DNA from 2 places in the Qipengyuania sp. SM2507 genome. Region 1 is predicted to be linked to the other one. Evidence: predicted binding sites of a transcription regulator. Region 1 holds the regulator's gene; the other holds the start of a gene.
The links. The regulator LexA, encoded in region 1, represses DNA repair genes until DNA is damaged. The targets are predictions, from matches to a motif close to GTTCCNCNCTTGTTCT.
Positions count from the first base shown of each region.

Region 2: rmuC (DNA recombination protein RmuC) is a predicted target of LexA. The motif match lies at 2,934-2,949, and genes of this name have one in related genera.

Region 1 is NZ_CM132307.1:1,496,996-1,501,142, reverse strand. Features, by position in the region: gene ACWIKC_RS07325 (ComEC/Rec2 family competence protein) at 1-1,267, shown strand, start outside; gene lexA (transcriptional repressor LexA) at 1,289-1,978, opposite strand; gene ACWIKC_RS07315 (molybdopterin molybdotransferase MoeA) at 2,065-3,261, opposite strand; gene moaC (cyclic pyranopterin monophosphate synthase MoaC) at 3,258-3,734, opposite strand; gene trpC (indole-3-glycerol phosphate synthase TrpC) at 3,731-4,147, opposite strand, start outside.
Region 2 is NZ_CM132307.1:1,699,561-1,703,707, forward strand. Features, by position in the region: gene ACWIKC_RS08270 (HPr family phosphocarrier protein) at 1-19, shown strand, start outside; gene ACWIKC_RS08275 (TrmH family RNA methyltransferase) at 36-842, shown strand; gene ACWIKC_RS08280 (PilZ domain-containing protein) at 943-1,467, shown strand; gene rmuC (DNA recombination protein RmuC) at 1,484-2,923, opposite strand; gene ACWIKC_RS08290 (four-helix bundle copper-binding protein) at 3,024-3,422, shown strand; gene ACWIKC_RS08295 (peptide deformylase) at 3,447-4,013, opposite strand; gene recR (recombination mediator RecR) at 4,064-4,147, opposite strand, start outside.

The DNA of each region.
Region 1 (4,147 bases):
CGCAGCCTATTTTCTCACGATGAAACTGCTCGCGCTGTGGCCATGGCTGGTGCTGCGGGTGCGACTGCCGTTGGTTGCGGCGGCAATCGGGGCGCTGGCAGGAATCGGCTATACGCTGCTCACCGGCGCAGAGGTCCCGACGGTACGCAGCTGCATCGGGGCATTGCTGGTGCTGGTGGCAATCGGCCTGGGGCGGGAGCCGCTCTCCATGCGGATGGTGGCGGTGGCGGCCTTCGTGGTGTTGCTCATGTGGCCGGAGGCGCTGGTCGGGCCGAGCTTCCAGATGAGCTTTTCCGCGGTGATCGCCATCGTCGCGCTAAGCGGTGCCGCCTGGGTGAAACGCTTTCTCGCCGCGCGCGAGGAAAGCTGGGTCGCAAGAACGGGGCGCCGCGCCGCGATCCTGTTCCTGACCGGGTTGCTGATCGAATTTGCGTTGATGCCGGTTGTGCTGTTCCATTTCCATCGCGCGGGCATTTACGGTGCTTTCGCCAATGTGGTGGGAATCCCGCTGGTGACCTTTGTGACCATGCCGCTGCTGGCGCTGGCATTGGCGCTCGACCTTGTCGGTCTTGGGGCACCGGTCTGGTGGCTGGTCGGACGGTCGCTCGACCTGCTCCTCGCACTGGCGCATGGCGTGGCCGAGCAACCCGGTTCCGTGAAGCTGATGCCGCAAATGCTGCTCGGTACCCTCATTACGATTCTGGCGGGTCTGGCCTGGCTGGCGCTTTGGCAGGGCCGGGCGCGACTCTGGGGCCTCGTGCCGGTGGCTCTGGGAGCGGCGATGTTTCTCTCGACGCCCAAGGCCGACCTCTTGATCACCCGTGACGGGCGCCATGTCGGGATCGTCGGCGAGGACGAGCGGTTGCTGGTCTTGCGCGAAAGCCGCAGCTCCTACGCGCGCGACAATCTTCTCGAAATGGCCGGATCGGACGGGGAGGTCATTCCGCTCGAACGCTGGCCGGGCGCGCGCTGCACGCCCGAATTCTGCGCAATCACTTTGCGGCGCGGAGAACGCGACTGGCACGTGCTGATGGCGCGCGGTCGCGAGATGGTGGAGGAGCGCGCGCTGGCCGCGGCTTGCGACCGCGCGCATATCGTCGTCGCCGACCGGTTTCTGCCGCGCAGTTGCCGTCCACTGTGGCTCAAGGCAGATCGGCGGTTTCTCGAGCGCGAGGGCGGGGCGCTTGTCTATCTCGAAGACGGTGAAGTCCGCACCGTCGCGCAAGGACAAGGCGAACACGGCTGGTGGCGCGGGCAAGGCGATTGACGCGGCTGCTCCGAAGCGCGCTCAGTGGTAGCGGCGCAACAGCCCAGCGAGCTTGCCCTGCACCTGCACCTGGTCGGCGCGGTAGACCTGCGGTTCGTAGGCGGGATTGGCCGGGTCGAGCGTGATCCGCCCATCCGCACGGCGCAGGTATTTGAGCGTTGCTTCCTCATTGTCGACCAGCGCCACGACGATTTCGCCATCCCGCGCGGTGTCGGTGCGGCGGATGAGCGCGAAATCGCCATCGAATATCCCGGCCTCGATCATGGAATCGCCCGAGACCTCGAGCGCATAGTGATCGCCGGGGCCGAGCAGTGCGGCGGGGACGGGAAGGCTCGACTGTCCCTCGATCGCCTCGATCGGCGCGCCTGCGGCGATCCGCCCGTGCAGCGGTAGCTCGATCACGTCGTTGGCCGGTTCGCGTGCTACGGTCTTGGTGGCAAGCGCCGGGATGACCGTATCATTGGCCGGCTTCGGACTGCGACCGGCTGGAACCGCGTCCTCGGGCGTCCGGATGACCTCGAGCGCGCGGGCCCGATTGGGCAGGCGGCGGATGAAGCCACGCTCTTCCAAGGCACTTATCAAGCGATGGACGCCAGATTTCGACTTCAGATCGAGCGCTTCCTTCATTTCCTCGAACGAGGGCGAGATGCCGTTTTCTTCCAGCCGCAGCTGGATGAAGCGGATCAGCTCGTGTTGTTTGCGGGTCAGCATCGCATAGTCCTTGTGCCAGATGCCCGGTGGAACGGGCGAACGAACACGGAACAATTACGAAACAAACATGGCGTCGTCAAGCCTGCTCAGGCAAGCATCATGCAGTCGATCGGATCCCCGAGCGTGGCAGCGGGGGCTTGGGCGGGGCGGATCGCGAGCGCGTCGGCCTGCCACAGCGCATGGAGAGCGCCGCTGTCCTGATTGGCCAGGGGACGGACCGCCCCCTCGACGACCTTTACGCGGACGAACTCCTGGCGGCTGCCGACAGCGGGGAAGGGTGCGCCAGCGGGCAGCCGAGCGGTTCGTGGAAGCGCCTCGGTCGCGCCCAGGAGGGTGCGCAGCAGCGGCAGCACGAGCATGTGGGCGGTGACGTACGCAGAAACCGGATTGCCCGGCAGCCCGATGACGAGGGATCGCCCGAGCCGCGCCACCATCACCGGCTTGCCCGGTCGCATCGCGATCCGCCAGAAATCGACGCGACCGCCGAGCTGCGTCAGCGCTGGCCGGATCAGATCGTGATCTCCCACCGAGGCGCCGCCCGTCGTGATGATGACATCCGCGTCCGCCTGTCCCGCCAGCGCCTCGGCGACCGCACCGAGCCGGTCGGGGACGATGGGCGGTCGCGTGGCATTGACCGGCGAATGGGCCAACATAGCCGAGAGCATCACGCCATTGCTTGCTGGTATATGCGCAGGGCTGGGAAGCGGCGCGCCCGGCGGCACGAGCTCGTTGCCGGTGTCGAGGATCGCTATACGCACTCGCTGGTGGACCGGCAGCGTGCAATGCCCTGCCATTGCGGCGAGCGCGATCAGCCGCGCGTCTATTTTAGCGCCTGCAGAAGCAAGCGGTGTGCCTGCGCTGAAATCATGCCCGGCGGGGCGGATATGAGTGCCTTGCTGCGGCGGTCCGTCGCCGATGAGCCGCAGCGTGTCGCCGCTGCGCTGGGCATCTTCCTGGACGAGGATCGTGTCGGCACCGGCCGGCACAATCGCGCCAGTCGATATGCGCGCGGCCTCACCTTTACCGAGCAACCCGTCGAACGGCTGCCCCGCCGCGCTATCGCCGATGATACGCCAGGGGCCGGGCAAGTCCGCCCAGCGTATCGCATAGCCGTCCATCGCCGACAGATCGGCGGCGGGCTGGTTGCGCTGGGCGGTCAATGGCTGCGCGAGATAATGGCCGACGCAGCGTTCAAGCGGTAGATCGACGATCGGCCCAGGCCGGGCGAGGGCGAGCAGCCGCTGCTGCGCCTCGGCGAGCGGGAGCAGGCCCGAGCCGCTCACGGCGTGTCTGCCACCCAGTCACCCGACTTGCCGCCGCTCTTGGCGAGCAGCCGAACCGGGCCGATGGCCATGCCCTTGTCGAGCGCCTTGGCCATGTCATAGATCGTGAGCAGGGCGACGCTCGCGGCGGTCAACGCTTCCATCTCGACCCCGGTCTTGCCGGTGGTGCGCACCCGGGTTTCGACGCGGATGCCGGTATCGACATAGTCGAATTCGATGCTGACGCTGGCGATCGGCAGCGGGTGGCAGAGCGGGATCAGATTACTGGTGCGCTTGGCCGCCATGATGCCCCCGATGCGCGCGGTGCCCAGGACGTCACCTTTCTTGATGTCGCCCGCGCGGATCGCGGCGATCACCTCGGGTGTCATCGTCACGAATCCTTCGGCCACCGCCTCGCGCACGCTGTCGCTCTTGCCCGAGACATCGACCATCTGCGCTGCGCCCTGCGCGTCGAGATGGCTGAGCTCGTTCATTGCGCGGTTGATCCCGTCAGCAACTGGCGGGTGGCGAGTTCGATATCGTCCTGCCGCATAAGAGCCTCGCCGACCAGAAAGCTGCGCACCCCGTGCCGCGCCATCCGCTGGCAGTCGTCATACGTGAAGATGCCGCTCTCGCAGACCAGCAGATCGCCTTCGGGGACCAGCTCCGCGAGCCGTTCGGTAGTGGCAAGATCGATCTCGAAGCTGCGGAGGTCGCGGTTGTTGATCCCGATCAGAGGCGAGTTCAGCTTGAGAGCGCGCTCGAGCTCGGCCTCGTCATGCACCTCGATCAGCACGTCCATGCCATGATCGAGCGCGGCGCTTTCGATATCGGCCATGGCGTCATCGTCGAGCGCTGCGACGATGATCAGCACCGCATCAGCGCCGAGCGCGCGGCTTTCGGCGAC
Region 2 (4,147 bases), 200 kb from region 1:
CGGGTTCGGCGAGACTTGACCGCCGAGCTGCTGCCATGACCGACCGTCGCCGGATCACCGGTTTCTCCAATCCCACCGTCAAGGCGCTGCGCGCCCTGCGCGACAAGAAGCACCGCAAGCGCGAGCGTCGCTTCCTCGCTGAAGGGCTGCGGCTGCTGACCGATGCGCGCGAATGCGGCCATGTGCCCGAAATGCTGGTGCTGTCCGACTCTCGCGATCCACACCCGCTGCTCGCCGCGCTGGAAGCCGAAGTCGCCACAGCCGGGGGCGAAATCGTCGAGACGACGCCCGACATTCTGTCCAAGATCACCGGCAAGGACAATCCGCAGGCGGTCGCCGGAGTGTTCGCCGAATTCGACACCACGCTGACCGCGATCGATCGCAGCCGCGCTCCGATCTGGCTGGTGGCGCAGGCGCTGCGCGACCCGGGCAATCTGGGCACCATGCTGCGCACCGGCGATGCGATCGGCGCAGGCGGACTGATCCTGATCGACGATTGCGCCGATCCCTTCAGCGTCGAGGCGGTCCGCGCAAGCATGGGCGCGGTGTTCACGCAAGCGATCGCCCAGGCGCGGTGGGACGAATTCCTGCCGTGGCTGCGCGGGGGCGAAGGCCAGTTGGTCGCCGCGAGCCTGCGCGATGCGCGCCCCTATCGCGGCGCGCCCTATGTTGCGCCTTGCTTCGTGATGGTGGGCAATGAATCGCGCGGCCTGCCCGAGGACTACGAAATGGCCTGCGACCTCAGGGTGACCATGCCGATGCACGGCCGCGCCGACAGCCTCAACGCCGCAGTCGCCGCTGCCGTGCTCGGCTATGAAATATTGGCGCTTCTCGACAACTGAAAGCGGTGTTTTTGTTGCACACAAGCGGGGAAAAAGCCTTGCGATCGAGTGAGGTTGATTGGCAGAGCGCCTCAATCTCATCTAGGCTCCAAAACGAACAATGGACAAAAATCACACCGAAGAACGCGCTGAGCCGCGAACCAATCTGTTCGTGGCGGCAACCATTGCCACCGACGCCATGTCGGGGCCGGTTCGGCTGCGCAATATCTCCCCCTCGGGGGCCAGAGTAGAAGCGGCCGAATTGCCCGATGTCGGTGCGCGCGTCCGTTTGCGGCGCGGCACGCTGTCGGTCTCGGGCGTGGTCGGTTGGCGCAACGGCAAATCGATGGGGATGCGGTTCGACCGGCCGACCGATGTCCAGCTCTGGCTGCCCAACGGCCAGAGCAGCCAGCAGACCGTCGACAAGGTGGTCAAGGCGGTTAAGCAGGGCGACTATCCGGCCCCTACTCCGGCACCGGCGCGCAATTCCGAATCCTATGAATTGCTCAGCATCGCCGATCTGCTCGACGGGTTGGGCGACGCCCTGAGCGAGGACCCCGATGTGGTCGCGAAATATTTCGCCAAACTCCAGGTGCTGGATATCGCCACGCAGAAATTGCGACAGATTGGTTCGCGCAAACCCTGACGAAACCCGGTTTGGACTAACTTTTCGCGGCCTGCTGATCGTCGATCAGCGCGGCGTCCTCGTTGTTGTAGCGCGGGGTCGCTTCGACCTTGGGCACTTCCTCGATCTCGCGCTTGCCGATCTCGATGCCTTTTTCCGACAATCGCCGGCCCGCCGAGAGCACGTTGCGCTCGAAGCTGCCGACGAACTTGTTGTAATTGTTGACCGCGGTTTCGAGCCCGCCGCCGACCCGCTTCATATGCTCGGCCGCGACGGCGAGACGATCGTAGAGCTCGGCCCCCGCCTTGCCGATCTCCACCGCCTCGCGCGCGATCGTATCCTGCCGCCAGACCTGCGCCACGGTGCGCGCGATGGCGACGAGATTGGTCGGCGTCGCCAGCAGCACCTTGTTGCGGAAGGCGAAATCCCACAATTCGGGATCGTGTTCGAGCGCTGCAGCCACGAAATGCTCGCCGGGGACGAACATGACGACATAGTCCGGTGCTTCGTCGAACTGGCTCTGATAGCTTTTGGTGCCCAGCGTCTGGACATGGTTGCGCATCGATTTAGCGTGCAGATCGAGGTGGCGGATGCGCTCCTCGTCGCTGTCGGCTTCGAACGCCGCCTGATAGGCGTTGAGCGAGACCTTGGCGTCGATCACCAGCTTCTTCTGGCCGGGAACGTGGACGATCGCATCGGGCCGCAGCCGGCCATCCTCGGTTTCCACCGAATGTTCGAGCGTGAAATCGGTGTGTTCGGACAACCCGCATTGTTCGAGCACGTTCTGCAGCGCGCGCTCTCCCCAGCGGCCGCGCGCCTTGGGCGCATTGGTTAGCGAATTGCCCAGCCGCTGGGCCTCGCGCCGGACTTCTTCCTGCCCAAGACGCATCTGCTCGATCTGCGTGGCGAGAGATGAAAACGCATTGGTCCGCTTTTCTTCCAAAGCAGCGACTTGTTCCTCATACTTCTTAAGTCGGTCACCCACCGGTTGAAGCAGTTCACGTATCTTGGCTTCGGACGTCTTCTCCGAATGGCCGAAGCGTTCGGTGGCCCGTTCCAGAAAGGTATCCTGCGCCTTGGACAGCACCGCCGATCCGGTGTTCTGGAATTCCTTGAGCAATTCCTCGCGCGCCTCGACCAGAAGGCGCTTCTGCTCGTCGAAATTGGCGGTTTTTTCCTTCAGCGTCGCCAGTTCCGAGGCAAGCGCGGAATTGGTGCGCCGCACCTCGTCCATCGCCGTTTCATGCCCCGAGCGCGTTTCGCGAAGTTCGATCGTCAGCTCGTCCGCCCGGCCAGCCCGGACGGTGGCGTTCTCCAGTTCGACGATCGCCTTGCGGAATTTCTCGTCGAGTTCCCGCGCTTCGGCATCGCGTTCGCCATGACGCGCCTTCCATTCGGCTACCGGGCGCGAGCCGAAGTACCAGCCGACAACGGCACCAACGACCAGCGCGCCGAGCGCGACGAATGTTGCGAGCATTTCCATGTCCGGAACATAGATGGAACGGCGGCATAGGCCAAGCGCGCTTCGGAACAATCCCCAGTTCCACCCGCTCCATTGAGCAGAAGGAGAATTCCGCATGTCGATCAAGGAAATGATCAAGGACCACCCGCAGGTGGGTGGCGATTACAACGAGCAGCTGGGCGAGGCGGTCAAGCATGCGATGTATTGCGCGGCGATCTGCAACAGCTGCGTCGATGCCTGCAACGCCGAGGATGGCGACATGTCCGCCTGCATCCGCAAATGCTCGGATTGTTCGGATATCTGTCAGGCGGTCAGCACGGTCGCGGCACGGCGCACCCATGGCAATACCGCGGTGATCAAATCGCTGCTCGAAGCCTGCATCCTGGCTTGCAAGGTCTGCGCCGAGGAATGCGCGAAGCACGACAATGCACATTGCCGCCGCTGCGAACGCATGTGCCGCGAATGCATGGAAGATTGCGTCAAGGCGCTGGAAGGAATGGTCGAAGCGGCCTGAACCCGACAGCTTCGCGCGGGGCTGCTAGGCAGCCTCGCGCAGCTTGCGCAGCTTCTTGAGCGCCATGTTGCGCTTGAGCCGGCTAAGGTGGTCGATGAACAAAATGCCCTCGAGATGGTCCATCTCGTGCTGGAGGCAGGTCGCCATCAAGCCGTCGAGGTCTTCCTCGTGCCATTGCCCTCCGATGTCCTGATAGCGGATGCGGCAATGCGCGGGGCGATCGACATCGGCGTAGATCTCGGGGACCGAGAGACAGCCTTCCTGATAGCTCGCCAGCTCGTCCGCCGGATCGAGTATCTCCGGATTGACGAAAATCCGCGGCTCCTTGCGCGTGGGCTGGTGGGTGTGCTGGTGCCCGCCGTGGTTGCACACCTCGGGCTCCGCATCCTCGTCGTCGGGCTGGAGGTCGATCACCAGCAGCCGCTTGGGAACGCCGACCTGGATCGCGGCCAGGCCGATGCCGGGCGCGGCGTACATAGTCTCGAACATGTCGGCGACGAGCTCTTTGAGCCCCTCGTCGAATTCGGTGACGGGTTCAGACACGAGTTTGAGCCGGGGATCCGGCACTTCAAGAATTTCACGGATAGCCATGGGTGGTAATTTAGGATGCGAGGGGCGCGTTAGCAAGCACCGTCAGCCGCTTAACCCACCGGACGCCGCGCACGCAAAGCCTGCGCCAGCGTGCCCTCGTCGAGATAATCGAGCTCGCCGCCCACCGGCAGGCC